Regions from separate parts of the Promicromonospora sp. NPDC050249 genome, predicted to be linked through region 3. Evidence: riboswitches for the same ligand, from Rfam matches in the RefSeq annotation. Region 3 holds a riboswitch; each other region holds the start of a gene.
The links. A riboswitch is a leader RNA that binds a small molecule or an ion and turns the genes downstream of it on or off. The one in region 3 is predicted to bind cyclic di-AMP.
Positions count from the first base shown of each region.

Region 1: another riboswitch for cyclic di-AMP. It lies ahead of AB0I32_RS09620 (NlpC/P60 family protein); the one in region 3 lies ahead of AB0I32_RS06950 (C40 family peptidase).
Region 2: another riboswitch for cyclic di-AMP. It lies ahead of AB0I32_RS25385 (NlpC/P60 family protein); the one in region 3 lies ahead of AB0I32_RS06950 (C40 family peptidase).

Region 1 covers NZ_JBFAKY010000009.1:72,972-83,222, reverse strand. Annotated here, with positions in the region: gene AB0I32_RS09645 (YceD family protein) at 1-431, shown strand, start outside; gene rpmF (50S ribosomal protein L32) at 434-628, shown strand; gene rnc (ribonuclease III) at 630-1,418, shown strand; gene mutM (bifunctional DNA-formamidopyrimidine glycosylase/DNA-(apurinic or apyrimidinic site) lyase) at 1,411-2,532, shown strand; gene AB0I32_RS09625 (phosphoglycerate dehydrogenase) at 2,605-3,582, opposite strand; gene AB0I32_RS09620 (NlpC/P60 family protein) at 3,704-4,615, opposite strand; cyclic di-AMP (ydaO/yuaA leader) riboswitch at 4,616-4,795, opposite strand; gene AB0I32_RS09615 (NAD(P)/FAD-dependent oxidoreductase) at 4,936-6,519, shown strand; gene AB0I32_RS09610 (GNAT family N-acetyltransferase) at 6,557-6,994, shown strand; gene cydC (thiol reductant ABC exporter subunit CydC) at 7,080-8,996, opposite strand; gene cydD (thiol reductant ABC exporter subunit CydD) at 8,993-10,251, opposite strand, start outside.
Region 2 covers NZ_JBFAKY010000050.1:1,127-11,377, reverse strand. Annotated here, with positions in the region: gene AB0I32_RS25395 (serine hydrolase domain-containing protein) at 1-744, opposite strand, end outside; gene AB0I32_RS25390 (FAD-binding oxidoreductase) at 995-2,341, shown strand; cyclic di-AMP (ydaO/yuaA leader) riboswitch at 2,466-2,649, shown strand; gene AB0I32_RS25385 (NlpC/P60 family protein) at 2,649-3,416, shown strand; gene AB0I32_RS25380 (cytosine permease) at 3,581-5,005, shown strand; gene AB0I32_RS25375 (cysteine hydrolase) at 5,002-5,589, shown strand; gene AB0I32_RS25370 (ATP-binding protein) at 5,660-7,084, opposite strand; gene AB0I32_RS25365 (gamma-glutamyltransferase) at 7,351-9,036, opposite strand; gene AB0I32_RS25360 (acyltransferase family protein) at 9,033-10,157, opposite strand.
Region 3 covers NZ_JBFAKY010000006.1:184,076-194,326, reverse strand. Annotated here, with positions in the region: gene AB0I32_RS06960 (S8 family serine peptidase) at 1-572, opposite strand, end outside; gene AB0I32_RS06955 (hypothetical protein) at 711-1,604, opposite strand; cyclic di-AMP (ydaO/yuaA leader) riboswitch at 1,770-1,967, shown strand; gene AB0I32_RS06950 (C40 family peptidase) at 2,015-2,704, shown strand; gene AB0I32_RS06945 (hypothetical protein) at 2,895-3,836, opposite strand; gene AB0I32_RS06940 (GlsB/YeaQ/YmgE family stress response membrane protein) at 3,833-4,099, opposite strand; gene AB0I32_RS06935 (ion transporter) at 4,310-5,152, shown strand; gene AB0I32_RS06930 (leucine--tRNA ligase) at 5,149-7,083, opposite strand; gene AB0I32_RS06925 (hypothetical protein) at 7,704-7,925, shown strand; gene AB0I32_RS06920 (sigma factor-like helix-turn-helix DNA-binding protein) at 8,052-9,509, shown strand; gene AB0I32_RS06915 (hypothetical protein) at 9,709-10,251, shown strand, end outside.

The sequences.
Region 1 (10,251 bases), on a different contig from region 3:
ATCTTCGACTCGAGTCCGTGATGGAAGGCGTGCTGGTCTCCGGCACGGTCCGCGGCACGGCAAAGGGTGAGTGCAGCCGCTGCCTCGACGACATCACCCGTGATCTCACGGTCGATGTCACCGAGCTGTTCGCCTACCCCGAGAGGGCTGCGGCGTCGGCCAAGGCAGGGGACGTCGACGTGGAGGACGAGGAGTCGGTCCTTGACGACGACGACAACGCCGACCTGGAGCCTGCGCTTCGGGATTCGGTAGTGACTGCACTACCATTTCAACCGCTGTGCCGGGAGGACTGCCCGGGCCTGTGCTCCGAGTGTGGAGCGCGCCTGGCTGACGACCCCGGTCATCAACATGACGTAGTCGACCCTCGTTGGTCGGCGCTTCAGAGCATGCTCGAATCTACGAGCGTGTCGGACGAGACGAAAGAGAGCTAGCCGTGGCTGTTCCGAAGCGCAAGATGTCGCGCAGCAACACCCGTGCGCGTCGCTCGCAGTGGAAGACCACCGCAGCGACCCTCACGACCTGCCCGCAGTGCCAGGGCAACAAGCTGCCGCACACGGCGTGCCCGACGTGCGGCACCTACAAGGGCCGCACGTACCGCGACGCCCTGAAGACCGTTCACGCGGGCTGACGTGGCCAAGGGCGGGACGTCGCCGGCGAGGCCGGAACCTACCGCGCTGCTCGAGAAGCTCGGGGTCCATCTGGACCCCGAGCTTCTTGTGCTGGCACTGACGCATCGGTCGTTCGCACACGAGGCCGGTGGCATCCCCACGAACGAGCGCCTGGAGTTCCTCGGCGACACCGTGCTGGGGCTCGTGGTCACCGAGGCGCTGTTCCGGCGTCACCCGGACCTGTCGGAGGGTGACCTCGCGCGCATGCGCGCGGCGACGGTGTCGCAGCGCGCGCTCGCCGCGATCGCGCGCACCCTCGGCCTGGGCAAGTACGTGCTGCTGGGCAAGGGCGAGATCCGCACGCGCGGTTTCGAGAAGGACTCGATCCTCTCCGACACCGTCGAGGCGCTGATCGGCGCGACCTACCTGTCGCACGGCCTGGAGACGTCGCGGGCGCTGGTGCACCGCCTCGTGGACTCGACGCTCGACGTCGCAGCAGGCCTGGGCGCGGGGCTCGACTGGAAGACCTCGCTGCAGGAGGCCTCGGCGGAGCGTGGGCTGGGTGCGCCCGACTACATCGCCACGTTCGAGGGACCGGAGCACGCGCGGGTCTTCCACTCGACGGTCGTGATCGACGGCGTCACCTACGGCTCCGGTTCGGGCAGTGCGAAGAAGCACGCCGAGCAGGGCGCGGCCGAGGAGACCTACCGGGCCCTGCTGGAGAAGTTCCCGCTGCCCAAGTCGGGGGACGACGGCGCGGCGGCCGCCGGCCAGACCTCCGGGAGCAAGGCGCCGGTCGCCGGTGCCTGAGCTCCCCGAGGTCGAGACCGTCCGTGACGGTGTCGACAGGCTCGTCGTAGGCGCGGTCGTGCGGGACGTCGAGGTGTTCCGCGAGTACAGCGTCCGTCGGCACGACGGCGGCCCGAAGTCGTTCCGCGACCAGCTCGTCGGACGGCGGCTCAGCGCCGCCGTCCGACGCGGCAAGTTCCTCTGGCTCCCCCTGGAGGAGCCGGCCCCGCTGGTCGAGCCGACCCCGCTGGCCGAGCCCGTCGAGACCCCCGCCACCCCGCAGGTCGAGCCCGTCGAGGCCCACCCGGCCGCAGCGCTCCTGGCGCACCTCGGCATGTCGGGACAGCTGCTGGTCCGGGGCGCCGAGGCGGGCGACGATCCAGGGCATGCGTCGAGCGTGGTGCTGGGTCTGGAGCAGTCCGGCGCGGAGGCGGGTCCCGGGCCGAGTCCGGCGGTGGGCACGCCGGCGGACGACTGGCGCCATCCTCACCTCCGGGTTCGCCTCCACCTGACCGACGCCCCGTCCGGCGCGCGCTACCTGGACTTCGTGGACCAGCGCACGTTCGGTCACCTGAGCGTGCAGGACCTGGTGCCTGGGGACGGCGAGGCGCTCGGCGACGGCGAACCGGCGTCGGGCATCCCGGCCGGGTACGGCTCGGACCTGCCCCTCCTGCCGCAGCCGGTCGCGCACATCGCCCGTGACCTGCTCGACCCGAACCTGGACCTGGACGGCCTGGTCCGCCGGGTGCGCCGCCGCCGGACCCAGGTGAAGCGCGCACTGCTGGACCAGACGGTCGTGTCCGGCGTCGGCAACATCTACGCCGACGAGGCGCTGTGGCGCGCGCAGGTCCACTGGGCGCGGCCGACCGACAAGCTCAGGGCCGTGGACGTGCGCCGGGTGCTGGACTCGGCGGCCGAGGTGATGCGCGAGGCGCTGGCCCAGGGCGGCACCAGCTTCGACGAGCTGTACGTCAACGTGAACGGGGAGTCGGGATACTTTGACCGCTCGCTCGCGGTGTACGGGCAGGAGAACGAGGCCTGCCGACGCTGCGGTGCGCTGGTGCGCCGGGACGCGTTCATGAACCGCTCGTCGTTCACCTGCCCGGTCTGCCAGCCCGCCCCCAGGGCGAAGTAGAGCACCTGTCCGGACGCACGCTCTACTTCGGCGGCAGGTTACGGGTCGAGGTAGAGCGTGCGTCCGGTTGGACTACCTCGAGGCGACGTTGCGGAGCTCGCCGCCGGTGCGCCATGCCGTGAGCTGGTCCGCAAGGAAGCGGGCGGCGCCTCGCGGCCTGCCGCCGGCCACGTGCGGCGTGAGGATCAGGTTCGGGAGGTCCCAGAGCGGGGAGTCCTCCGGCAGGGGCTCCGTCTCCATGACGTCGAGCGCCGCTCCGGCGAGCCGCCCGGACCGCAGCGCGTCGGCGAGCGCGCCCTCGTCGACCGTCGCACCTCGGCCGACGTTCACGAACCGGGCAGACGGCGGCAGCAGGCCCAGCAGGCGGGCGTCGAGGATGTGCCGCGTGGTGGGGATCGCGGGCAGCAGCGAGATGAGCAGGTCGGTCTCCGCCAGCAGGGCGTCCAGGCCGTCGGGCCCCACCACTGGATACCCGGAGCGTTCGCCCGCACGCGAGGCGACGCCCGTGACCCGCGCACCGAGCGCGGTCAGCAGCGGGGCCAGCCGCAGTGCGATCGACCCGAAACCCCAGATCGTCACGCGGGCGCCGTCGAGCGTGTACTCGCGGCCGGTGACCGGGTCGCTCTGCGCGAACGCGATCTCCTTGGCCCAGTGGTGCTCCCGCTGTGCGGCGAGGGAGACGTCGATGCGGCGCACCGTCGCGAGGACCAGCGCCAGGGTGTGCTCGGTGACGGTGTCGTCGTGCAGGGACTGGCCGGAGGAGATGACGACGTCGGGCCCGAACCCGGCGCGCAGCGCGACGTCGGGCCCCGCGGAGAGGGTCTGCACCCAGCGCAGCCGGGGGAGCCGGCGGGCGGCGTCGGCGAGGATCTTGGGCGGGCTGGACCAGGTGACCAGCATCTCGGCGTCGGTGTGCTCCTCGGGGACCGGCTCGTTCATCGCGTAGGCGACGACGGTGCTGGTGCCGCCGGGTGCGAAGGAGGCTCCGCCGTCAGGCAGCAGGGCCGGGAAGTCGAGGTCGAAGGGCACGTCCGGTACGAGGATCTTCACGCCCGGGACGTTACCGGACATGTACCCGGACGAGCCCCGGACGAGAACGAGGTGTGTCGCGCCAGGGGCTGGCGCGACACACCTCGCGGTCCTGAGCTGTGGTCCGGCGTGGGGGTAGGCGTCAGCCCGTCACCCGGATGAACACCGGGTTGTTCTGCCACATCTCGCCGTACTGCACCGGAGTGCCCTGCTGCTGGGCCTCGACGACCATGCCGTTGCCCGCGTAGAGGGCGACGTGGCCCGGCGTCCAGACGATGTCGCCCGGCTGCGCGGCGGCGGCGGAGACCTGGTACCCGATGGTCGAGATCGCGCTCGAGCTGTGGGGGATCGAGATGCCGAGCTGACCGTAGACGTACTGGATGAGCCCTGAGCAGTCGAAGCCGCTGGGGGAGGCTCCGCCCCACACGTAGGGCACACCGACGTACTCGAGTGCGAGGTTGACGGCCTGCTGACCCAGACCGGACGCGTCGGCGACCGTCTCGGCGACGGCAGCTGCCTCCGCCTCGGCGGCTGCCTCGGCCGCTGCTGCGGCTTCCGCTGCCTCGGCCTCGGCCTGTGCCCTCGCCTCGGCCTCAGCCTTGGCACGCGCCTCTGCCTCGGCCTTCGCCTTGGCCTCGGCGATGCCCGCCTTGGTCTCGGCGTACGGCGTCACGGACACGCGTCCGCGCTCGGCGTAGAAGTCGGCGTCCTGGGTGACCTTGACCTTCGTCACGAGGTTCTCGGCGAACCCGGCGCGGGTCGTGCTGTCGACCGTGTTGCTGATGGTGTTGCTGACCGGCGTCGCGTTGGCGAGCGCGGCCTGCGTGTGCGTCTCGGCGGGCGCGGTGTGGGCGGTCTGGGTGAAGACCGACGCCAGCATGCCGGACGTGACGACCGCGATGGCGCCGGTCCGGGCAGCATTCTCGGCGGCGGTCTGGGTCAGTGCGGTGAAGGGGGTGAGCGCGGGGCCGTCGGCGCGGTGCCTGCCCCGGTTGCTGGGACGGTTTGCCTGGTCGTCCGCCCAGTCGTGGGTGCGGTCGGTGAGTACGGTCACCAGTGATCTCCTCGGACGCCTACGAAGTGAGCTGTCGGGTTCGGATGGGAGAGCGATTCACCCGGCCTCACAAGGAGGCTTTACCCCAAGGACACTCGCGTGCCCGCTTACTTGGTTCCCCCGCCCCTGTCACGGTTCTGGCTGCCAAGGTCCGGTGACAGGGTTCGGCGTCCGGACCTGGACCTCCCCGTTGCTGGAGAGGCGAGATCGACCGTACCTGCCCCTCGCGCAAATGTCACGATTAGGTCACATAGCGACCTGTGATGGAACTCTCTTGGCAATCTGTGCCCCATGCCACTATGGCGTCCATGACCGATTCGATGCGTTCCAGATACGACGTCGTGGTCGTGGGCGGGGGTCACAACGGCCTCACCGCGGCGGCCTACGCGGCCCGTGGTGGCCGGTCCGTCCTCGTCCTCGAACGTGCGGACCACGTGGGCGGCGCCGCCGTCTCGGCCCGCCCGTTCGCCGGGGTGGACGCGCGGCTCTCGCGCTACTCCTACCTCGTCTCGCTCCTGCCTCGCCGGGTGGTCGACGAGCTCGGACTGCCCGTCACGCTGAAGCGCCGCCGCTGGTCCTCGTACACACCGGTTGCCGACGGCGGTCTTCTCGTCGACAGCCAGGACGACGGCGCCACGCGCGCCTCGTTCCGGCGGCTCACCGGTTCGGACGCCGACTTCGAGGCCTGGGGCCGCTTCTACGCCATGACCGCCGAGGTGGCCCGCCGGCTCGCGCCGACGCTCACCGAACCCCTGCTCCCGCGGTCGGTCGTCCGGGATCTGGTGGTCGACGGGGTGGGCGAGGAGGCCTGGCGCGCGCTCTTCGAGGAGCCCCTCGGGGAGGTGCTGCGCCGCACGTTCGCCGACGACGTGGTCCGCGGGGTAGCGGCCACCGACGGCCTGATCGGGACGTTCGCCGACGTCGACGAGCCGTCCCTGCGGCAGAACCGGTGCTTTCTCTACCACGTCATCGGCAACGGGACCGGCGACTGGGACGTGCCGGTGGGCGGCATGGGCGCCGTATCGGGCGCCCTGCGCGACGCCGCGGTCGCGGCCGGCGCGACGATAGTCACCTCGGCGACGGTCACCGCCGTCGATCCCGGGGCCTCCGGCGGTTCCGGCGCGGAGGTCGCCTGGACCGACGCCGAGGGGCGGACCCAGGGAGTCACTGCCGGGCACGTGCTCGCGGCGTGCGCCCCGGCGGAGCTGGACCGGCTGCTGGGCGGCGACGCCGCGCCGACTGCCGACCATCCCGAGGGCGCCCAGCTCAAGGTGAACATGCTGCTGACACGCCTGCCCAGACTGCGCGACGACGTCGACCCCGTCGCGGCGTTCAGCGGGACCCTGCACGTCAACGAGTCCCTGACCCAGCTCCAGGCAGCGCACGCGCAGGCCGCCGCCGGGCGCATCCCCGACCTGCCGCCCAGCGAGATCTACTGCCACACGCTCACCGACCGGACCATCCTCGGGCCGGAGCTCGCCGCGACGGACGCGCAGACCATCACGCTGTTCGGGCTGCACATGCCGGCACGGCTCTTCCGCGCCGCACCCGACGCCGCCCGCGACCAGGCGCTCCGGGCCACGCTCGCGTCCCTCGACTCCGTGCTGGCCGAGCCGATCGAGGACGTGCTCGCGCTCGACGCCGACGGTGCCCCGTGCCTCGAGGTGCGCACCCCGGTCGACCTGGAGCGCGAGGTCGGGCTGCCGGGCGGTCACATCTTCCACCGCGACCTCAGCTGGCCGTTCGCCGAGCCGGACGCCGGCGACGAGTCCGGCCCGTGGGGCGTCGCGACCGAGCATCCCCGGGTTCTCCTGGCGGCCGCCGGAGCCCGCCGCGGCGGTGGCGTCAGCGGTATCCCGGGCCGGGCCGCGGCCATGGCGGTGCTCGGGAGCGACGTCGGCTGACGGACTCTGACGCCGGGTCACGGCCTAGGATGGACCGGTGCATATCCGACGCGCCCTCCCCGTCGACGCCCCTGCGATCGCCCCGCTCCTCGGTCAGCTCGGTTATCCCAGCACCGCGGAGGACGTCGCCGCCAGGTTCGCCCGTCTCGCGGGCAGCGAGAACGACGTGGCCTGGCTGGCGGTCGACCCGGGCGGAGACGATGCGGAAGCAGTGATCGGGTTCGGCGCAGGCCACCTCTTCTGGCCCTACGAGCTCGACGCGCCGCTGGCCGAGCTCACCGCGCTCGTCGTCGCCGAGTCGAACCGTGGCACCGGGGCGGGCCGCGCCCTCGTCACGACCTTCGAGGAATGGGCGACGGCGGCGGGCGCCGTCCGGGCCACCGTCTCGTCGGCCGTGCGCCGGACGGGTGCGCACGCCTTCTACGAGCGGCTGGGCTACGAGCAGCTCTCGAAGAAGTTCGACAAGCGCCTCTGACGCTCCGCCCGGTACCCGTCCGGCGAGCCCGATCGACCATGCGGTTGCTGCCAGGAAGGGCCCCGGTACGGCAGCAACCGCATGGTCAGCCCTCCTGGGTTGTCGACCAGGCGTAGGAGGGGTCGGTCACCAGGAGGTGCTCATGGCTGCCGCGGGCCACGACGGTCGCCGGGGCCGCGCCCGTGGTCGCACCCGCGATCGTGGCGAGCGCGCCGTTCCCGAGCAGCAGGACCTCGTCGGCGGCCGCGAGCGGCGTCAGCCGGTGGGTCGCCAGCAGCACGGCCCGCCCCGTCTCGCGCGCGTGGTCGGCGAGGGTGCGGACCAGGGCGTCGGCGGTCTCGCCGTCGAGGTGCTCGGCGGGCTCGTCCACGAGCAGCACCCGGGCGGGGGCAAGGAGCGCACGAGCGACCAGGAGCCGACGGCGCTCGCCGCCCGAGACCGCCGCCGCGTCCGTGCCGACCAGGGTGTCCAGTCCTTCGGGGAGCGCGGTGAGCCAGCCACCCAGTCCGACGGCGGCGAGCGCGGCCCGTGCCTCGGCCTCCGTCACGTCGCCGCGCGCGACCCGCAGGTTCTCCAGCACGCTGGTGTCGAAGACGTGCCCGTCCTCGGCGACGAACAGTCGGTCGGCGGGGAGGTTCCGCAGGACGCCGGATGCCCGGTGACCCGGAGCGCCGACTTCCTGGCGCTCCGCGGGCCGCGTACCGAGCGTCCCCGTCAGGGGCGGGATCAGGCCGGCCGCAGTCATCAGCAGCGTCGTCTTGCCGACGCCGGACGGTCCCGCCAGCGCCACCACCGACCCCGGGCGCAGCGTGAGGGACACCTGCTCGACGACGGCATGTGGTTGGCCGTCGCCGTCGGGCCAGCCGGCGGTCACGCCGTCGAGCACGAGCAGCGCCTCGCCGTCCGCCTCGCCGTCCGCCTCGTCGGCGCTGCTCCCGGTACCGGACGCCGAGGTCACCGGGGCGACCTGCTCGTCCGGCGAGGGCAGCAGCTCCAGCAGCCGCCGCGCGGCCTCCCGCGACCGGTGCAGCTGGATCGCCGCCGCCGGAAGCCCGGCGGTCGCCTCGAACACGGCGAGCGGCGTCAGCACGATCACTGCCAGCGCCTCCACGGACAGCGAACCCGACAGCGTCGCCGGGATCCCCAGCGCGATCGAGGCGAGCACCGCGAGACCCTGCGCCAGCGCTCCCAGGGCTGCGGCCAGCCCGGACGTGCGGGCGCCGTCGTCCGCGACGGCGGACAGGCGGGCGTCCGCGGCGTCCAGGTCGGCCAGCCGCGCGCCGAACCGCCCGGAGACGCGCAGCGGCGCCGACTCCTCGAGGATCTCCAGGGACAACGCGGTCACCTCGCCCCGGGCAGCCGCGCCCCGTGCCTCCGTCAGGGCAGCGGCCCGGGCCGCGAGCCACGGCGTCACCACCCCGGCCAGCACCAGGCACAACGCCAGCGCGACCCCCGCCGCAGGCAGCAGCACACCCAGCAGGATCACCGAGCCGAGCGACGTCACCACCGCGACACCCGCCGGCACCATCGAGCGGACAACCACGTCGCCGACGTCGTCCACGTCCTGGCCGATCCGTGCCAGGAGCTCGCCCCGCCGGACCGTCACCGGACGGTCGTCGGCGGCGAGCCTGTCGTACAGGTTCGCGCGGAGCGCCGCCATGCCCCGCAGCGCGACGTCGTGGGACGCGAGGCGCTCGCAGTAGCGCAGGACGCCGCGCCCGATCCCGAACGCCCGCACCGAGACGACCGCCACCGAGAGGGTGAGCACCGGGGGCATCTGCGAGGCCCTGGCGACGAGCCATGCGGCGACCGCCGCGAGCCCGATCGCGCAGGCCAGGGCCAGGACGCCGAGGCCGATCGCCGCCGCGACCTTGACCGGCCGCACCTCCAGCAGCGGCAGCACCCGGCGCAGCGGATCGGCGGTTCCCCTGGTCAGGCGCTGTGTCGGGGCGCCCGGTATCGGAGTGGTCCGTGCCGGGGCGCCCGGCGTCGGGATGTTCATCGTGCCTCCGGATCTGCCGCCGAGCGGACGTCGATCACCTGGTCGGCGAGCCCGAGCAGCGAGGTCCGGTGCGCGACGACCAGCACGGTCCGCCCCGCGTCGCGCCACGCACGTACGGTCTCGAGCACCGCCTGCTCGCCGCGTGCGTCGAGGTGCGCGGTCGGCTCGTCGAGGATCACCAGCGGCTTGGTCGCGGCGTCGTCGAGCAGGGCCGACGTGAGCGCCACGCGCTGACGCTGGCCCACCGACAGGCCCGCGCCGCCGAGCCCGACCCGCGTGTCCCAGCCGTCCGGGAGCGAGTCGACGACGACGTCGAGCCCGGTCAGCCGCGCCGCATCGGCAAGCGCCTCGTCGCTCGCTGCCGGGGTGCCGTCCAGCACCACCTCCCGCAACCGCCCAGGCGCCAGTGAGGGCCGCTGCGGAACCCAGGTCAGCGCCCCCCACCAGCTCTCCAGCCCGCCCGCCGAAAGTTCGTCAAGCCCATGAAACGCACCAGTGGGGTCGACGAGCCCCACCCGCCCCTCATCCGGCGTCAGCAACCCGAGCGCCACGAGCACAGCGGTCGACTTGCCCACCCCGCTCGCCCCCCGTAGCGCGACGACCCGTCCACGCCCGCCAACCCCGGACCCGAGCGCCACCCGAGCCGACAGCCGGGACGGTGCGACGACCCCCCGCCCAGCAGCCCGCACCGACACCCCGTCCAGCACGAGCTCCCACCCGTCCAGCCCCGCCCGACCGCCCGAACCCGCCCCGCCGTCCGCACTCTCCGACCGGACGGGACCAGAAGCAGGCCCAAGAATCGCGAACGCCCGAGCAGCCGCAGCGACCCCGTCGACCGAAGCATGGAACTCCGCCCCGACCCGCCGCAGCGGCAGATACACCTCAGGAGCCAGCACGAGCACGGCGAGCGCCGGCTGCAGCTCCATGGCGCCCTCGACGAGCCGCAGCCCCACGCCGACGGCGATGATCGCCACCGAGAGCGTCGTGAGCAGCTCCAGCACCATCGAGGAGAGGAACGCGATCCGCAGCGTCCCCATGGTCGCCCTGCGGGACGCGTCGCCGAGCGCCCGCACCCGCTCACCCGGCCCGAAGGACCGCCCGAAGGCGCGGAGCGTCGGCAGTCCGGCGACGAGGTCGAGCACCTGGGCGCCGAGCCGTTCGACGGTCGCGAGCCGCCGCTCCGACGCTCCAGCGGTCAGCCGCCCGACGAGCACCATGAACACGGGCACGAGCGGCAGCGTGACGACGAGGATCA
Region 2 (10,251 bases), on a different contig from region 3:
CGTGAGGATGTTCTGCTCGACGTACTCCTCGAACGGCACGCCGCTCACGTGCTCGACGATGTAGCCGGCCAGCGAGTTGCCGTAGTTCGAGTAGGCGGGGACGGTGCCGGGCTCGTAGACCTGCTCCGGCGGGTCCTCCGCCAGCTCGTCCCGGAGGACGGGCGACACGTCGCCCGAGCCGATGAGGCCGCTGAGCCGCTCCTCGAAGCCCGCGGTGTGCGTGAGCAGGTGGCGCATGGTGATCGGCCCGTCGAAGGACCGCGGGACGTCGAAGTCGAGGTACTCCGCGATGTCGGTGTCGAGGTCGACGTCGCCGCTCTCGACCAGCTGCATGGCGGCGGTGGCGGTGAACAGCTTGGAGACCGAACCCGGGCGGAACAGCGTGCTCTCCGGGTCGACCGGGACCGCCTCGCCGCCCGTCGTGCCCGTGTCGGCGTAGCCGTAGCCGCGGGTGGTGAGGACCTTGCCGTCGTCGACCACCGTGACGACGCCGCCGGCGATGCCGGCGTTCTCCAGCGCGGCGGGCAGCAGACCGTCGAGCCAGGCGTCGACGTCCGACTGCTCGAGAGGATGCTCGCCCGCGGGGGCGGAGACGGGCGGGGGCGGTGTCGGGTCGGAGGCGGTCGCGGCGGACGCCGGGACCCCGGCGACCAGGGTCATAGCGAGCGTCCCCAGGGCGGCGAGCGCCGCCAGGGTGCGCACGCGGCCGGGCCGCTCGGTGGGTAGCTCATAGGACGGGAACATCGTCGCGCTCCTCGCGCTCGGCGGGTGTTCGGGCTGGTCCGGAGGCTTTCTTCCGGACGACACCAGCCTGTCGGGCGGGCGGTGGCGGCACATCGCCCGCGAGCACGCACTTGGCCTACGACCTTTGGCGGAGTCGGGCTCCGCCCGACGTCGGTGTGGCGGGCGCCACACCCCTCGCGGTCACATCTCTCGGAGCTGGGGAGTCTCTTCCACATCGGGTGCACCACGCACCCCCTGTGGAAGGAATCCCATGACCTCAGCGATCGAGAACCTCCGCCGTGACTTCGGCGGCGACGTCATCGAGCCGGGAGCGGCCGAGTACGAGGCGGTGAGCCGCGCGAAGCTGGTCGCGGGCAGCCCGGCCTTCGTCCTGCGCCCCAAGACGGTCGGCGACGTGCAGGCGGCGGTCCAGTTCGCCGCCGGGTCGGGCCTGGCCCTCTCCGTGCGCGGCGGCGGCCACAGCTTTCCCGGCTTCGGCACCAACGACGGCGGCATCGTGATCGACCTGAGCGGGCTCGCCGACGTCGAGGTGATCGACGAGGACCGCCACCTCGTCCGGATCGGCGGCGGCGCGACCTGGGGCCAGGTGGCCGACGCCCTGGCGCCGCACGGCCTCGCGATCTCCTCCGGTGACACCAAGAGCGTCGGGGTCGGCGGGCTGACCCTGAGCGGCGGCATCGGCTGGAAGGTCCGCAAGCACGGACTGACCCTCGACCACCTGGTGGCCGCGCGGCTGGTGACCGCCGACGGCGCGGTCGTGCCCGCGAGCGCCGACGAGAACCCCGAGCTGTTCTGGGCGATCCGCGGGGGCGGCGGCAACCTCGGTGTCGTGACCTCCTTCGAGTTCGTGGCGCACCCGACGACGGACGTCTTCTTCGGGAAGATCACGTTCCCCGTCGCGGAGACCGCCGTCGTGCTCCAGGGGTGGGCGGACCACCTCCGCACGGCGCCGGAAGAGCTCACCTCGATCGCGAACCTGGCCAACCCGTTCGCGGGCGGCCCGGAGGCACCCCTCGAGATCCACGTGGCGTTCGACGGCGACGACCCGGAGCTCGCGGCCAGGGCACTCGACCCGATCCGCCGGCTCGGGACGGTGCTGGAGGACGACGTCGCGCCGCACGCCTACGCCGACATCCTCGTGGAGGGCGCCGCACTGCCGCCGGGTCTCGAGCTGCTGGGCCACAGCGGCTTCGTCGAGCGGGAGTCGGTGCCCGACGCGCTGCGGATCCTCGCCGAGGTCGGCACGTCGGCGGGTTCGCCGTCGATTGCGATCCGCAGCGTCGGCGGCGCGGTGTCGCGGGTCCCCGACGACGCGACGGCGTACGCGCACCGCGGTGCGGAACTGCTGGTCGCGACGGTGGCCGGCGGCCCGAAGCCCGTGATCGAGGCCGCTCGCCCTGGCCTCGCGGCGATCTGGGCGAGGCTCGCCCCGCACGTCGACGGCGCGTACTCGAACTTCCTCGGGACGACCACCGCGGACGACGTCGCGGCGGTCTATCCGGCAAAAACCTATGAGCGACTTGCAGCGGTGAAGCGGAAATACGACCCGAGCAACCTGTTCGCCCGGAATCACAACGTTCCGCCCGCCGCGGAGTGACCTACCTCATAGGGACAATTCGGGTCAAGTAGGACGCGAACTACCCCGTGAGCCGTGATGCGATTGTGACTTCTCGGCCGGACGGGGTTAGCGTCGCTCCGGTTCGCGGGAAGTCCGCGGGCACTCGAGGTGGGCGCCGAGCCCTGTCACCGCCCCGAGACTGCACAGAACAAAGACAGGGACGGGGGAACCACGTAAGCGGGCACCGAGACGGTGTCCTTGGGGTGAAGCCGCACAGGTAGTACGCGGCCGGGTCATTCTCCGATCCGAATCCGACAGCTCACCTCGTAGGCGTCAGGAGAAGCTCTTGACCACTCGCACGCCTGGGCGCCACCGTGCTGCCCGCAGACCGATCACGCCGCTGACTCCCCTCTCCCGTGCCGCGGCCCGGGGCATCTCAGGTGCCGCCCGCCGCGGGGCGCTCGTCGTCGCCGGTTCCGGCCTGGCTGTCTCCCTGCTCAGCGTTCCCGCGGACGCCGCGCCGGTGGCCGACAACAGCCCGTCCACCGCCGAGCTCGACATCCTGAACAAGACGTCGCAGGGCTCGGTCACCGGGGCCGCGGTGGTCGAGGCCGTGAACACCGCACCCGCCGTGCAGGTAGCGGCCGACAGCAAGTTCACGCTGGAGACGGGCACCATCGAGGTGACCCCCGCCCCCGAGCCGGAGCCGGTCGTCGAGGAGGTCGTCGAGGAGGTCGTCGAGACCGCCGCCCCCGTCGAGGAGGCCGTCCCGGCCTCCGCCGGCGGGTCCGAGATCGTCGCGATCGCCATGCAGTACCTCGGTGTGCCGTACGTCTGGGCCGGCTCGACGCCCGCCGGGTTCGACTGCTCCGGGTTCACGTCGTACGTCTACGCGCAGATCGGCATCAACCTGCCGCACTCCTCCGCGGAGCAGCGCTACGCCGGCACGCCGGTCTCGCAGGCCGAGGCCCAGCCGGGCGACCTCATCTGGAGCCCCGGCCACGTCGCCATCTACGCGGGCGACGGCATGCAGGTCGAGGCGCCGGTCCCCGGCCAGACCGTGCGCTACACGGAGATCTGGCAGAACAGCCCGACCTTCATCCGCGTCGGCTGAGCCGGAGGCGCAGCGGAGGGTGCGGGCCGAGGAACGAGGCACGCGCCCGCAGCGGAGCCGCAGGCTCAGCCGACATAGATAGAGACTGAGCCGGATCACGAGGACCCGCACCGACACGGTGCGGGTCCTCGTGCGTGTCACCGGCAGGTGGCAGGATCGCCACCATGAGCGTCCCCACGGCGGTCGAGACCAATGCCCTGAACACCATCGACGAGTCCGAGCGGCGCGGCTCGCCCCGCAGCCTGTTCTGGCCCTGGTTCGGGGCCAACGTGTCAGTGCTCGGGCTCGGTTACGGCTCCTACCTGCTCGGCTTCGGTGTCTCGTTCTGGCAGGCGACGGTGATCGGCGCGATCGGCATCGTGGCGTCGTTCCTCTTCTGCGGGTTCATCTCCTTGGCCGGCAAGCGCGGATCGGCGCCCACCATGGTGCTGTCCCGCGCGGCGTTCGGGGTGCGCGGCAACAAGCTGCCCTCCCTGCTGTCCTGGATCCTCACCGTCGGCTGGGAGACGGTGCTCGTGGCCCTGGCCACGCTCGCGACCTCGACCGTGCTCGGGGCGCTGGGCTGGGGCGGCGGAACCGTCACCAAGATCGTGGCCCTCGTGGTCGTGGCGGGCATCGTGGTGGCCGCGGGCGTCTTCGGGTTCGACCTCGTGATGCGGCTCCAGGTGATCATCACCGTCCTGACCGCCGTGCTCACCGTCGTCTACATCATCCTGGTGGCCGACCACGTCGACTGGGCCACGGTCGCCGCGATCCCCGCTGGCGGCGCCCCGCAGGTGATCGGCGGTCTCGTGTTCATGATGACCGGGTTCGGCCTGGGCTGGGTCAACATGGCCGCCGACTACTCGCGCTACCTGCCCCGCTCCGCCTCCGGCCCGCGGATCGTGGGCTGGACCACGCTGGGCGCCTCCCTGGCCCCCGTGGTGCTGCTCGTCTTCGGCCTGCTGCTCGCGGGCTCCGACCCCGAGCTGAACGCGGCGATCGGCGCCGACCCGATCGGTGCCCTGTCCACGCTCCTGCCGACGTGGTTCCTCATCCCGTTCGCCGTGGTGGCCCTGGCCGGGCTGATCGGCGGCGCGGCGCTCGACATCTACTCCTCGGGCCTCGCACTGCTCTCCCTCGGCCTGCCCGCCCCGCGCTGGGTCGCCGCCGCCATCGACGGCGGGCTCATGGTGATCGGCGCGATCTACGTCGTGTTCGTCGCGGACTCGTTCATCGGCCCCTTCCAGGGCTTCCTCATCACGCTGGGCGTACCCGTCGCCGCCTGGTGCGGCGTCCTGCTCGCCGACATCCTGCTGCGCCGTCGCGACTACACCGACGCCGACCTGTACGACGCCGCCGGCCGGTACGGATCCGTGAACTGGTCCGCCGTGGCGCTGGTGCTGGGCGGCACCGCCATCGGCTGGGGCCTCGTGACCAACACCTACGCACCGTGGCTCGCCTGGCAGGGCTACCTGCTGGGCCCGCTGGGCGGTGTCGACGGGAACTGGGCGTTCGCCAACCTGGGCGTGCTCGTCGCCCTGGCCCTCGGCTTCTTCGGCACGCTCCTGCTCACCGCGCGCACCGTCCGCCGCCAGGAGGAGCGGTGAACGACGGCGGAGCGGCCGCCGTCACGCCGCCCGGGCCCGATGCGGCACTGGTCGTGGTCGACATGCAGGACGTCTTCGCCCGCCCGGCCAGCCCGTGGGCCTCTCCCGACTACCCGGCCGCGCTCGCCGGCACCCGCCGCCTGCTCCCCGCCTTCGCGCGTCGCACCGTCCTCACCCGGTACATCGCCCCCACCGTGCCCGACGGCGCCTGGCGCGCCTACTTCGAGCAGTGGCCGTTCGCGCTCGTACCCAAGGACGACCCGCTCTACGAGATCACCGACCTGGCCGACGTCGTGGACGCCGGGGCGCCCGTCGTCACGCTCCCCACGTTCGGCAAGTGGGGGCCGGAGCTGGCCGCGGCCACGCACGACGCCGGCACGCTCGTGCTCGCCGGCGTCGCGACCGACTGCTGCGTGATCTCGACGGCGCTCGCCGCCGCCGACGCGGGCCGCCGCGTGCTCGTGGTCGCCGACGCCTGCGCCGGCTCGACGCCGGAGAACCACGAGCGCGCGCTGGACATCATGCGGCTCTACGCCCCGCTGATCGAGGTCACGACGGCTGCCGACGTCCTGGCGACCGGCTGACACCAGCCATTGTTGTGTTCCGGCCCTGGTAGTCAGGCCACGCGAGCTGACGTCGATCGTTTCGGCGTAACTATGCGCTTCCGGACAACACCCAGTGCGCCCTGGGATCCCTAGGTGATCGGCCCACCCATCGCACGAGACCCTCACGCTGAAGCGCATCGAGACGTCGTTTGGCGGTAGGACGTGTCACTCCGGCAGCTTCCGCGATGTCACCGGTGCCCTGCGGTGCGTCCGCAGCTCGGATGATGTCCAGTACTCGTTCGGCACCCTCGGGCAGTCGCGCTGCGAGCGCTGAGTCGAGACGAGGGATGTTCGCCAGGACAAGGCGAACTGACCCACCCCGCTCGTCGTACATGGGATCCTTCAGCCCGCGCGAGCGCATCTCCTGGAAGATCCGCCTGATCCCCTCACCGAGTTCCTGTCCGATGCGGAGCTCCGCACAGACGCGGGCGATGCGCGGGTTGCGTGCAAAGCGAGAGATTTCCTCGGGCTTCCGCGGATCGGCAAGCCCCGGGAATCTTCCGGGACTCTCGATCTCTATACGGTTGTCGTAGATCTCGATCCTGATGTGGTCACCGGAGAGGCTGTAGGAGCGGTGAACCACCGCGTTGACGAGTCCTTCGAGCCACGCGTCTTCAGGGACGATGGGCATCGGTTCGAACAGCCCAGATCCGCTGAGCGCGCGCCGTTGGGGCAACAGCCTTCGGATGATGTCGCGCGCCTGCCGGATCACGTTGGGGATCGGCCCTTCAACGCGGTGGTCCTCGCCCTCGACAAGGGCGAGCCGAGCACCAGTGCCACGCTCCGTACCTGCAAACCGAATAATCCGGACATAGGCTTCCGGGAGCCACCGCTGCGGATGCTTGGCGAAGAGGAGGACGGCTGCGTGGTTGTAGGCACCGTCGCGGCCCTTGAGGTGTAGCGACTCGAAAAGCCGGTCGGTAGGAGCTGCCGCGCCCGCAGCCCGCTTGAAATGCTCGACCAACTCGTGGTCCAGATCGACGACGGTGGCGTCGGTCCGGGTCCCGTCGAACTGTGCTTGGCCCTTGTCGAACTCGAGCTCGCGCCGGTCGTGGAATCTGAGCTTGCGCGACTCGTCCCCGACGCGCAGATAGCAGTCCCCGTTTGTCAGTTCATGAACGCGTTCGCTGGGGCCGACCCGCACGAGGAGGATCTGCACAGGTTGTCCGTCGGGGCCCTGGCAGTCGACGACCTGAAACCGCGCACGCACGGGTGGGACTGTGAAGTCGTAAGGCGCTTGCTGGTAGTCGTTCAAAGGAGTCTGCCCGAGGCCTTCGACGGTCCCGTCATATAGGCCGATGGCGATGTCGCCACCGTCTGCATTTGCGAACGCTACGAGGTGAGGCGCAAGCTTCGTGGGCGTCGTCTTCGAGCTCTTGCGGTCGAACCACTGGTCTTCCCGTGCGTGCAACAGCAGTCTTGCGCGGTCGCCGATGGGCGCGGCCAGGGCGAGTTCGACCTGGTTGGTAGTCATCGTGAAACAGTAGGGCCGACTCAGTGAGTTTTCCACAGGAAGGACTGCCAACCTTTTAAGTAGATGGGCAGTAGTCCCATCTGCCCTGGTGGCAGGCCCCCGCCTGACACCGGCTGGCTTTCCAGTAGATGTTCCAGTAGCACTTCCCATCCCGCCCTTGTTCCGATCACTGGGCTCTACTCGCCCTGATCGACGTGACGACGGTCGACCAGCTCGTCGTGACTCGGGTTCACCCGCAACCTGATCCCCGTCGGCATCCAGCCGGGCTAGCCGGTTCGGCCCACCACGAAGCCCGCCGAACGGCGCTCGTCGGCGAAGCCGCCCACCCGGCCCCCGCGCCAGTCGATCGAGAGCGCCTGCACCGAGCCGTAGCTGGGCCGGGCCGCCTCGTCGGTCACGACGACGTCGTAGCCCAGCCGGCCCATGGCGTCGGCGAGCGGCGGGGTCTCCAGGCGCAGCTCGCCGCCGGTCAGGTAGAACCGGCCGGAGCGGACGGCGGTCTCCAGCGGCTGGCCGTGCAGGGCCCAGCGGGCGACGACGTTGGCGATCGTGCTGGGGATCTGCTGGCCGCCGGGGGTGCCGACCACGAGCACGGGCCGCCCCTCGTCGTCGAGCAGCATGGACGGCGAGCTCCAGGTCACGGACCGGCGCCCGGGTTCCGGCCTGTTCGCTCCGTCGACCCCGACGTCGCCGAACCGCCCGAGCTGGTTGTTGACGAAGAACCCCGCGACGTACTGCCCGCTGCCCCAGTAGTTGGTGATGGTGTTGGTCATCGACACCGCCCTGCCGTCGGCGTCGACCACCGAGATGTGGGTCGTGTTGGGTGCGCCCTCGTAGGCGGCGAGCGCGGCGGAGCTGCGGCTCGTCTCGGCGGCGCCCGGCAGCGTCGCCGCGAGCTGGGCGTTCTGTTCGGGATCGGTGAGCCGCTCCACGGGGACGTCCACGAAGCGCGGGTCCCCGAAGTGCTCCTGCACGGAGGTGTCGGCGATCTGCCAGGCACGCGACAGGATGTCGACGTACTCGGGCGAGTCGGGGTCGACGTCGGCGATGCCGGCTGCCTGGGCGATCTGCAGCATCTGGATGATGGCGGCGCCGGGCAGCGCCGGCGCTCCGGAGAGCATCGTGAACTCGCCCACCGGGCCGGCCGCGGGCTCGGTGACGTCGACCTCGTAGGCGGCGAGCGACCCCCTGTCGATTCCCGGGGTCTCGGCCAGTGTCCGGGAGAGGCTGCCGGTGTAGAAGGAGTCAGCACCGTCCTCGGCGAGGGTCCGCATGGTGGCGGCGAGCTCCTCCTGGACCAGCACGTCACCCTGCCGAAGGGGCGTGCCGTCGTCGCGCCGGAAGTGCGGCAGCGACGCGGTGACCTCCGGGCCAGGGGCGCCGGCGATCTGGGACGCGAGGTACCGCGAGACCGGCTCGCCGGACCGGGCTATCTCGATGGCGGGTTCGAGCAGGTCGGCCCAGGGCAGGCTCCCGTGGTCGCGGTGCAGCCGCTCCATCCCCGCGACGAAGCCGGGGATGCCCGCGCCGCTGTCCGGGATCTCACCGGCCTGGTTGACCACCTCCCGGTACTCGTAGTTCGCCGCGTCCCCGTCGGCCAGGACGATCGCGGCGCCTCCGCCCCCGATACCCGAGCTGGCCGGCTGCAGGACGGCGTCCGCGAAGGCCGCGGCGACCGCGGCGTCCACGGCGGTGCCGCCACGCTCCAGCATCCGTGCGCCGGCCTCGGCGGCCAGCGGGTGTCCGGCGCTGACTCCGTGGGCGCCCAGCTCCGGCCCCGGTGCAGGCGTGGGCGTGGGCGAGGGGGCGGGACCGGGCGGCGAGGCCGACGCGGTCGGGGACCGGCTCGGCCCGGGGGCGGACGGCGCCGCCGTACAGGCGCCGAGCCCCACCACGACCGCGGCTGTCACGAACGCCGCCGCGATGCCCGGCCGCTTCTTCTGGTCACTCACTGTTGTCTCGCCCTTTCGGGGGTCGGTGCGGTATGCGTGGGGGTGTGTACCCGCGTCGTCGGCGGCAGGAGCCACGACCGGCGGAGGAGCTGTTCGATCGGCCCGGCCCGGCCCGTGCGGGCCCAGAGGACTGCCGCCAGGATCACGGCGACGACGAGCGCCGAGCTGATCAGGACGCCCTGCCAGAGCAAGAACCCCTCTGCGGGCTTGATCAGTGCGAGCACGACGAAGTGCAGGACGTAGAGGGTCAGCGAGAGCCGGCCGCACGCGACCAGCCAGCCGAGGACCCGCGACCGCTCGAACCGGCACAGGACCAGCGAGCATGCCGCGACGATCGCCAACGCTCCGCCGATGCTGCTGGCCAGCCACAGCGGCATCTGACCGTGCGCGGCGCCGGTCAGCAGGCGCCAGGGGCCACGGTCCGCCTCCGGCCCGATGAGCAGGTACGCGAGCTGGGCGAGCGCGACGGTGCCCGCCGCGACGGCGGCGCCACCGGCGGCCAGCCGTCGGAGCACGGCCGTGTCGGTGAGGTCGAGCCGCGCGACACACAGACCCGCGACGAACGGCACCGTCCAGCTCAGCAACGGGTACCGGCCGGTCAGCAGGAGCGAGTACACCGCTTCCCACGGCGGGGTGCCGAGGGTGACCGGGTCGACCGGATGCGGGCCCGGCCAGATCGTCTCGTGCGCGACGATGACGGCCGGCCCGGCGAGCGCGAGCACGACGCCGACGCCCAGGAGGGCGCGATCGGGCAGCCGCCACAGCAGCGGCGACAAGAGGAAGAGGACCGCATAGGTCGGCAGGATGACGTTGACCTGGTCCGTCAGCTCCTGGAGCGCGACCCCGCCCCCGAAGAGGAGCGCCGCACGCCAGGTGACCGTCGACCACCGTTCCCGCTCCGGCCGCCGGTTCAGCAGGTAGCCCATGCCGATGCCGGCCACGACGACGAAGAGCACGGAGGCCCGCCCGTAGGGCAGCAGGTAGAGGCGCTGGAGGAGGGACTGCGAGCCCACCGGCCCGACGTTGACGACGATCATCCCGACAAGGGCGAGCCCGCGCGCGGCATCGATCCCGGCGAGCCGGGGATGCCTGGCTCCAGCGGCACCGACGTTTTGCTTCACGTCCTGTTGACGCTTCTCGACCCACCATCGGTTGTGCGGGGACGGAACCCCTCACACTCCGTTCACCGATTCACGCGCGATGATGTTCCCGCTC
Region 3 (10,251 bases):
ATCAGGGTGTCGACGCCGATGATCGTCAGCAGCTGCCCGCCAGGGGCGGAGCCCAGCGAGAGGTTGATGACGTCGGCGCCGTTGTCGGCGGCCCACCGGATGCCGTCCGCGATGTCCTGGGACGAGCCAGAGCCCCCCTCGAGGACCTTGACCGGGAGGACCTTGGCGCCGGGGGCCACACCCGCGACGCCTATGCCGTTGTCGGCCGCGGCGGCGACGATGCCTGCCACGTGCGTGCCGTGCTCGTCCCCGTCGTTCTGGCCGTCGGGGCCCCTGAAGTCCCCCTCACCGCACGGGCGCACGTCCGCACAGCCGGAGAAGGTGGCGCCCGGCAGGAGCTGGCCGGCGAGGTCCGGCTGGTCGAAGTCGACGCCTGTGTCGACGACGGCCACCACCGCGCCCTCGCCGGTACCGGCCGACCAGGCGGCCTCGGCGTTGATCTGGTCCAGGCCCCACTGCTTGTCCCGCAGGGGGTCGTTGGTGGCGGCCTGCGCACCGGGTGCCACGGCGACGAGCACCGCCACGACGAGTGCCGCGGAGGTGGCGACGCCGGCGAATGGCTTCCTGTTCATATGTGCCCCCGTTGTTCGCTCGTGGGCCGGATACCTACGAACTAGGACAAAACTATGGGGACCGGACAAGCGTCGAACAGGCCCTGCGACGCACGGCGGGTGAAATTTACATGATCGCAATCAGTGCGGGCTGCCGCCTCAGGCCCACGCCCCGGAGAGCTCACCCTCGTCCGCCGCTTGCCGGGAGAGCCGGAGCGCTGCGATCGCCGCACCGAGCAGCAGGGCGACCACCCAGGCGCCCAGCTGGTGCCTGTCGGGCACCATCGCCGCCGAGGCGAGCTCGTGCGCCACGATCGCCGCCGCGGACAGCGGGTCCTCCGTGAGCGCGGAGCCCGGCCAGATGTTCTCCTGCACGGCCAGGAGGGCCGGCCCGGCCGCTTGCAGCACCCACACGATGCCCGCGGTCGGCAGCCAGCCGAGCAGCTCGATCGGTCGGCTGTCCACCGCCAGGCCGAACGCGATACCGAGCGCCACGGCGAAGGTCCACCACGTGCCGGTGGGAGACACCAGGTTGCCCGGCACCAGACCCCACAGCCAGCCGTCCAGGAGCACGACAGGCAGGGCGAGCGCGGGCCCGCGCAGGGCGGCCGGGCCCAGGGCCGTCAGGAGGCCGGCGGCCAGCCCTACGACCCCGGCAGCCACCGTGACGACCAGCATCCCGAGCGGCGCCGCGTCACCCGGAGCACTGCCGCGAAGCGCGAGCAGGCACGAGGCACCGCCCGCCACGGACATGGCGAGCAAGGTGCCCGTCGTCGCGGCAGCCGCGCCCGCCCTCGCCGAGGCCGGGATGCCCGCCGTGAGACCACCGAGGAGCCCCCCGATCAGCGCCATGACGACCAGGCCGACCACCGCGTCGTCGGTGGTGATCGGGATGGGCAGGAATTCGGCAGAGCGCACCACCGAGGCCTCGGTAAGGCCTATGACCTCGTACAACGCCTGCAGGAGCCACGGCAGAAACCCGCACACCCACCAGACGACGGCACTGATGGGAAGCACCCACCAGGCGGAGACGCGATATGCGCTTTCACCCATGCCGCCGAACGGTAGCCGATGTATGTGATGTCGGTCATAGCCCATGAAGACCGGAACGGCGCAAATCTGCGCCTTCGGCGGGTGAGACCGGAATGCGTAACCCGATCGTGACTTTTCTGGGGAAGGTGTGTACTTTGACTTCTGCCCCACCACATCGGTGGGGCCGTGAGCCGGACGCCGAATCCTGTCACCGGTTCATGACCAGACGTTCGAGACAGGAGCGGGGGACCCACCTTCCCGGGCGACAGCACCATCGTCGCCCTCGGGGTGAAGCCGGACGGAACCCCCCAGTAGCCGTGCGGCCGGGTGTGTACTCCTACCCGAACCCGACAGCTGACCTCGCAGGCGGTACAGGAGACATTTAGGTGACGAACTCCCTTCGCGGACGGCATCGTGACAGCCGGCCGGCCATGACACCGCTGAGCATCCTCGCTCGTACCGCCACAGAGAACGCAGGCACCGTAGCCCGCCGAGGAGCCATCGCCGCAGCAGCCGGTGGCGTCCTGATCTCGACCATCGCGACCACGGCCCACGCGGCCCCCGCCATGGACCTGAAGACCGACGTGAAGTCCGCCAAGCTGAACACGGTCGACCTGCGCTCCCTCACCGCGGTGGCCAAGCAGGCAGTTGCCGGGGCCCCCACGGTCACCGTCCCGTCCGACGCGAAGATGCCGATCGAGATGGAAGCCCTTGGCACCTCCTCGGGCGCCGACGGCAAGAAGGGCGGCGGTCCCGCCGTTGTCTCTGTCGACGCGCCGGACCCCGTCCCGGTCGGCGAGCAGGCCATCAACGTCGCGTTCAACTACCTCGGCATCACGTACGTGCTGGGCGGTAACTCGCCGGCCGAGGGCATGGACTGCTCCGGCCTCATCCAGTACGTGTACGCGCAGCTCGGCGTGAACCTGCCGCACTCGTCCGGCGCGATGCTCAGCTCCGGCTACCAGGTCACCTACCCGGAGCCCGGCGACATCGTCTGGACGCCCGGCCACGTGGCCCTGTACGCGGGCGACGGCATGATCATCGAGGCGTGGGCCGCCGGCATGCCGGTGCGCTACACCGAGATGTGGCAGAACAGCCCGACGTTCATCCGCGTCGTCTGAGCCGAAGGTGCAGCGCAGGGTGCGGGCCGAGGAACGAGGCACGCGCCCGGAGCGGGAACGCAGGCTCAGGCGACACAGATAGAGCCTGAGCTATCGCAGCACATCGACCGCAGTACATCGTGAGGCGTCGCCTCCGCGCCGGGTTTCCGCCCGACGCCGGAGGCGGCGCCTCTCGCGTGTCCGGGGTCGCTCACTCCGGCCAGTCGCAGTAGTCCGCGACGAAGGAGAAGAAGTCGGAGCGTGCGGTGTCTGGCATCGGCACGTAGACAGGCTCCTGCGGGACGCCGCCGACGCGTGCGGACACCGGCAGGAACGTGCCCCGCTTGTCCTCGGCCACCGCATGGACGTCGCAGCGGGCGGGCACCACCGCCAGGACCACCTCGCCGGATCCTTGTCCCGCCAGGTCCTGGCCGGCCCAGCCCGAGACGTCGCCACCCGGGTCCGCACTGCTCATCAAGGTCGTCCCGGCGATCCGGTCGAGGGTGACCTCCGGACCGCCGTCGACCCGCTCGATCCGCAGGGTGACCAGGGCGATCAGCTCACCGTCGCGCGTCTCGACGGGGACGTCGGGATCAACGGTGAGGTCAGCGCCGGCCGCAACGGCCGCGGTCGAGCAGTCGACCGCGTGGTTCCGGGCGAGGTGTCCGACGGGATCGCTCACCTCGTCGACGAGGACGTCGGTCGTGGGACCCAGGTCGTCGCCCTCGCCGAGGGCGAGCGTGATCGTGGCGGACGGCGGGGCCGTCGCGGCGCCGTCCTCCGCCGCCGCCAGGTCTGCGCACCTCGCCTCGCCCAGCCCCACGTAGACGGCGCGCGTGGCGCCGGGCCGCAGCACGAGGGTGCGTCCCTCCTTCATGGGATGTGACGGCCCGAACTGCACGGCCCGCAGGGCCCCGGAGAGGAGGGTCAAGGTCTTGTCGGAGTCGTTGGTGACCTCGAGCCGGATCTCCCGCTCGGCGTACTGCTCGCGGCCCTGCGCCACCTCGACGCTCAGCTGAGAGGCGACGTCGTCGGGCACCGCTCCCCTCGCGGACGACGGCGCGCCACCGCCAGTACACGCGACCGCGGCCGCGCCGACCACCGCCGTCACGAGGACGAGGGTGGCGACGCGGCCGCGATGTACTGCGATCAAGCGGTCTTACGACGACCGAAGATGGCCTGGGCGATCAGGATCACGATGATCGCGCCGATCACCGAGAAGAGCCAGCTCTCCCAGGACCAGAACTCGTCCAGGCTGACGTTGAAGATGAGCCCACCGAGCCAGCCACCGAGCATGGCGCCGAGCACACCGAGGAGCAGGGTGACCCAGAAGCCGCCCGGCTGCTTGCCGGGGAGGATGATGCGTGCGATGACGCCCGCGATCAGCCCGAGGATGAGAAAAGCAAAGAAACCCATGGCGTGTTTCCTCCAGAGTGGTTGGCTTGCTTGCGCACTACCTCAGCACTGTTTGCGCCGACTTGCCAGCGGAACCTCCGAATCGGTCCCAAACCGGGACAATGCGCCCAACAAAGGCAACGTACACCTCCGCGCTACAGTTCGCGCGGGCAAGGGCCTGAGGCAGGACCGGAGCAAGGACTCCGGGCACGTGACAGCTAGGGAGACCGCATGAACCAGGCGATCGGCACACCGGCCGAGCCACGGATCGAACCACACACCTGGCGGGGGCGGCTCCGCGCGTTCCTCGACCAGAGGTGGTTCGTCAACCTCGTTCTCGTGGTGATCCTGGCGAACGCCCTGATCCTGGGCGCGGAGACCATGGTGAGCGGGGCTGCGCTCGAGATCCTGGTGATCATCGACCACACCATGCTCGGCTTCTTCGTGCTCGAGCTGCTCCTGCGGATCGTCGCCCACGGTCGCACGTTCTTCCGCGACCCGTGGAACCTGTTCGACCTCGCCGTCGTCGGCATCGCGGTACTCCCGGCCAGCGAGTCCCTGTCCGCCCTGCGTGCCCTGCGGGTGCTCCGCGTGCTGCGCGTGATCACGGTGGTGCCGTCGCTGCGCCGCGTCGTCGACGGCCTGCTACGGGCGGTGCCGGGCATGGGTGCCGTCGGCGCACTGCTGGTGCTGGTCATCTACGTGTCGGCGGTGATCGCGACGGGACTGTTCGGTGAGGCGGCACCCGAGTACTTCGGGCACCTCGGGACGTCCCTGTTCACGCTCTTCCAGGCCATGACGGGCGAGGCCTGGCCCGACATCGCACGCGCCGTCATGGAGACCCAGCCGTACGCGTGGATCTTCTTCGTGCTCTACATCCTGGTGGTCAGCTTCGCGGTGCTGAACCTGTTCATCGCCGTCATCGTCAACGGCATGGAGGAGATCTCCGAGGAGGAGCGCAAGGACGACGAGCAGAAGGACGAGCGCCTCGACAACCTGGCCGCGCAGAACCGCGAGATCCTCGCCGAGCTCCGCTCGCTGCGCGCGAAGCTCGACGAGGGCGGCACCGCCTAGGCCAGCACGACGTTGACCAGGTGCGGCGGTCGCACCACCACGCGCCGCACCGCCCGGTCACCCACTGCCCGGGTGACGGCCGGCCGGGCCAGGGCGGCCCGCTCCAGGTCCGCCGCCGCGACGTCGGCGGGCACCGGCAGCCGGTCGCGCACCTTGCCGTCCACCTGGACCACCGCCTCCACCTCCGTCGTCACCAGCAGAGCCGGGTCCACGGCCGGCCACGGCTGCGCCGCGACCGGCGTCGAGTGGCCCAGCCGTTCCCACAGCTCCTGGGCGGTGTGCGGGGCGAACAGGCTCAGCAGCACGGCCGCCGCCTCGACCGCCTCGCGGTAGGTCTCCGCGCGCTGGTCCGCCGCGCCGTCCGACGCCGCCCGCCGCACCTCGCCCACCAGCTCCATCAGCCGGGCGATCGCCACGTTGAACCGCCCGGCCTCGACCAGCCCGTCGATGTCGTGCACGGTGCGATGCACCGCCCTGCGCAGGCCCTCCGCCGGTCGGGCTTGTCCGTCCGCTGACCGAGCCTGTCGAGACCTGGGTGTCGCCAGGCTCGACCCACGATCCGGGACCAGGCGCAGCACGCGGGCCAGGAACTTCCGCATCGCCTCCGGCGAGACGTCGGCCCAGTCGACGTCGTCCTCCGGCGGGCCCGAGAACAGCATCGCCAGCCGGACGGCGTCCACCCCGTGCCGGTCCAGCTCCGTCGCCAGGTCCACGCCGTTGCCCAGCGACTTGCTCATCGCCTTGCCGTGGTTGACCACCTGGCCCTGGTTCATCAGGCGCGCGTACGGCTCGGGGGAGGGCACCAGGCCCATGTCGTACAGCACCTTGGTCACGAACCGCGCGTACAGCAGGTGCATCGTCGCGTGCTCCACCCCGCCCACGTACAGCGCGGCGGGCATCCAGCGCGCGGCGTCCTCGGGGCGGAACGGGCCGCCGTCGTACCCGGGCGACAGGTAGCGCAGGAAGTACCAGGACGAGTCCACGAACGTGTCCATCGTGTCGGTGTCCCGCTCGGCGGGGCCGCCGCACCGCGGGCACGTCGTCCGTACCCAGTCCCGGGCTCCGGCCAGCGGCGAGACGTCGCCGGGGACCAGCTGGTCGCCCTCCAGGTGGGGCAGCTCGACGGGCAGCTGGTCGTCCGGCACCACCACCTCGCCGCACTCCGCGCAGTGCACCACGGGGATCGGGGCGCCCCAGTAGCGCTGCCGGGACACCAGCCAGTCGTGCAGGCGGTAGGTGGTGCCGTCCGGGCCCTCCTCCCGGCCGATCCAGTTGCGCTGCATGGTCAGCACGTGCGGCGGCCAGCCCGGCTCCAGCAGCTCCATGTCGTCCAGCAGGCGGTCCGCGTAGGCAGTGATCCGGAAGAACCACTGCGTCAGGCTGCGGGCGACGACGGTGGTGCCGCACCGCTCGCACGCGCCGTCGACCACCTGCTCGTTGGCCAGCACCGTCCGGTCCTGCGGGCACCAGTTCACCTCCGCCGCCGCCCGGTAGGCCAGCCCCCGCTCGTGCAGCCGGGCGAACAGCCACTGGGTCCAGCGGTAGTAGTCGGGCTCATGGGTGTGCAGGCGGCGCGACCAGTCGAACGAGACGCCGTAGCGCCGGATCGACGCCGCCTGGGTGGCGATGTTCGTCTCTGTGTACGCGGCGGGGTGCTCGCCACGGCGGATCGCCGCGTTCTCGGCGGGCAGGCCGAACGAGTCCCAGCCGACGGGGTTGAGCACGTCGAAGCCCTTGGCCCGCCAGTGCCGCGCCACGACGTCCGTGATCGCGAACACCTCCGCGTGGCCCATGTGCAGGTCGCCCGATGGATAGGGGAACATCGTCAGCAGGTACCGGCGGGAGCGGGCACCGTCGTCGGACGCCTCGTACAGGCGGTCCAGCGCCGAACCTTCGTCGGCCGGTCGGGGGGTGGGGTACGTCGCGCTCATCGCTGTCGCTCTCCGGTGCGTCGATCGGGTCCGGGCACGAAAAAGCCCCTCACAAGGAGGGGCGGCCGCACCGGGTGTGCCCGATCGAGGGGCTGGTCCGGTGCGGCTAGGTAAGCAGCGAGCGTGCGTTGCGCATGCGTCAACGATACGTGCACCCGTCGAGCCGGGTAAAGGAGCCCTGTAGAGGGGCTTCGGGCAGGACGCCGCCCCCGGTCCCCCGAGGCACGAGCGCCGGGTCGGTCCGCCGCCAGCGAGGTCCGAGCCGGCGCTCGCGCCGTGGGGCGAGAGCCATGGTTCGGTGAGCGAGGGGTGCACTCCGAACCATGGCTCCCGTCCGACGCGCCGTAGCTCGGCCCGCCCCCAGCGAGGTCCGAACTTCGTCCGCGTCACAGCTAGGACGCGCGCACGCCCCGGAAGTCACAGCACTTCTCGATGCCATGTCATGTGGTCTGGATCACAGGCCGGCCGGACGGCGGTGCGTGGCGCGCGGACGGCCTGCCAGCTGCCGTTTCGGGCGTCCGATTCGACCCCAGACTGGGCCGAAACGGATGTCTCGGGAGAAATCGAAGAAAAATCCCGGAAGTGCTGTGACATCCCCGCGCTTCGAGCGTCTGGGCTGCATGGAACACACCGAGCACCCCGAACTCGTTCGTCTGGGCGCCCAATACCTGCGCGCGTATGCGGAGGGCGATGCCGTCAACCTCTACCGTCTCGCGGACGCGTGGGGGGCGAGCGACCTGATCGCCGCGACCTGCGAGGTCGCTCTGGCGGTCATCCACGCGACGTCGGGGCCGCAGGGCCTCGACGTCGTATCGACCACGTTCGCGACCAACCGGAGGTGAGCACCGATGAACAGGGCAGAGCCGGCGGCCGAAGAGCCCGAACACTTGCGCGGAAACAGAGTTGTGGTGCGATCATTGGCCAGCGCAACAAATCCGGACAGTATGCGCAGAGGGGGGCAAGACCGCGTGACCACGACTGGTGACCTGCGGATTGACGACTGGGTGGTGCATCGGCCCAACGTCGTACGCTCGGTCGCCGCGCGCGTGCCCGGCATCGACGCCGAAGAAGCCGCCAGCCGCGCCCTGGAAAAGATGGTCCGGATCGTGTCCACCGGCGGCACGATCGAGGACCCCGCACCGTACTGGCGACGCGCGGCGGTCAACGAAGCCATCTCGATGACCCGCGAGGCCGGTCGCGCCCACCCGGTCGAGGACGACACCCTCGACGGCCTGACGCCCCCCGTCGCCGGAGCGGAGCTCGACGCCGAACGCCACGCCGACGTCACCATGCTCCGCACCGCACTCTCCGACCTCGCCGACGACGACCGGCAGATCCTGCTCGAACGCCACGTCCACGACCGCGCGGTCGCCGACATCGCCACCCACCTCGGCGTACGGCCCCACGCGGTCACGATGCGGCTACGCCGCGCCGAAGAACGCCTCGCCGGCGCCTTCGCCGCAGCCCACGCCCAGGGCGTCAACGAACCCGAGTGCCGGACTACCCGCGCCGCCATGCACGACTACCTCAAAGGACGTCTCCTCCCCCGGCGCCAACGGCGCCTGGAGGTCCACATGGACGGCTGCGGCGAGTGCACCAGGGCGTTCGTCGACGTCCGCGAAGTGTCGTGGATGCTCCGCGACCTCGGACAACACCTCGTCGCAGGCGGCTGGGTCGGCGGTGCGGTCGTCGGCGCAGGGGCCGGCGCTGCCGGCGCCAGTGGTGCGCGCCCGCGCTCGTTCGGCAAGAAGGAGACCGCCGTCGCCGCCGGGGTCCTGGCCGCGCTGGTGATCGGCGGCGGCGCCGCGGCGATGATCGCCAGCCAGGCCGACAAGCCACCGATCCAGGCGATCGAGGATGCCGGAGCCGCCGCCGGTGGTGACGGTGCGGGCGGCGGCGGTGGCGGTGGCGGTGGCGGTGGCGGCGCGCCGAGCGCTCCTGAGGAAGCCACGCAGGAGCGACCGCCGTCGATCCCGCCCGCCGACCCTCAGCCGCGCCCTGCCACCACACCCAAGGAAGACACCGTCCCGGCACCGGCACCGGCACCCGAGCAGCAGGTTGCCGACCCCGCGCCTGCGGACAACCCGCCGGCACCCGAACCGGCGCCGAGCGGCGGCGCGGACCGGCCCGACCCGGTGAAGCCCCCGACCCAGCCCGAGCCGGAAGAGCCCACCGAACCACCGAGCCCGCCCGAGCCCACGGATCCGCCCGACCCTCCGGATCCGCCAGACCCGCCGGACCCCCCGGACCCGCCGGTGACCGCCGGCCCCGGCGAGGCGCTGGATGCCTTGCTCCTCAGCCTGGGTCTCTCCGACCTGCCCGGGATCGACCTTGCCACGACCACGCTGGACGAGATCTGGGCACTGTTCTTCGGCACGGTCGCAGGACAGGCCGTCGACGACGCTCAGTCAGCGGTAGGGAACTGATGGCGATGCGGGCCTCATACCTGGCCCGCATCCCCTCAGCGCTGTGCGAACGCACAGTATTGCTGGGCGACAGCCCAAGATCGACGGCCGACGCCGTCCACGCCTTCCCTGCGCGTGCGTTCTTTGCGAGCATGCACGACCGAGGTTTCGTGGAACGTGATGGCATGCGGCGCGCTGTCGTGTGCGGGAGGGAGTCGGCGTGACAGTCACCAGCGCGGACCTCAGCCAGTGGGCAGCGCACCGTCGTGCTGTCGTCTTCACGGTCTCGCGGCGGGTACCCGGTATCGACCCGGAGCTGGCGGCGAGCCGAGGGCTCGAGCTGCTGTGCGTAGAGCTCATGCGACAGGGCGGCATCTCCGACCCCGTCGCCTTCTGGAGCGCGGCGGCGGTGGACGCGGCGCAAGAGATGGCCCATGAGGACCCCTCGCCGGACGAGCAGACCTCGCGCGCGGAAGCCCTGAGCGCACCGGTCCGCCGCGCTCTGGACTTCGAGGTGCTGACCACGGCGATGGAGCGGCTGCCCGCCGGTGATCAACAGCTCCTGTGGGACCACCACGTGGGGTCCCGCCCGGTCGCCGCGATAGCCGACGAGATAGGCGTGCTGCCCTACGCCGCCAAGCGCCGCCTCCGCCGTGCGGAGAACCGGCTCGCGAGCAGCTTTGCCGAGACGCACTCCGGCGCGGCCGACAACGCCGAGTGCGAGTCCACCAGGGCCTCGATGCACGACTTCGTGCGGAACCGT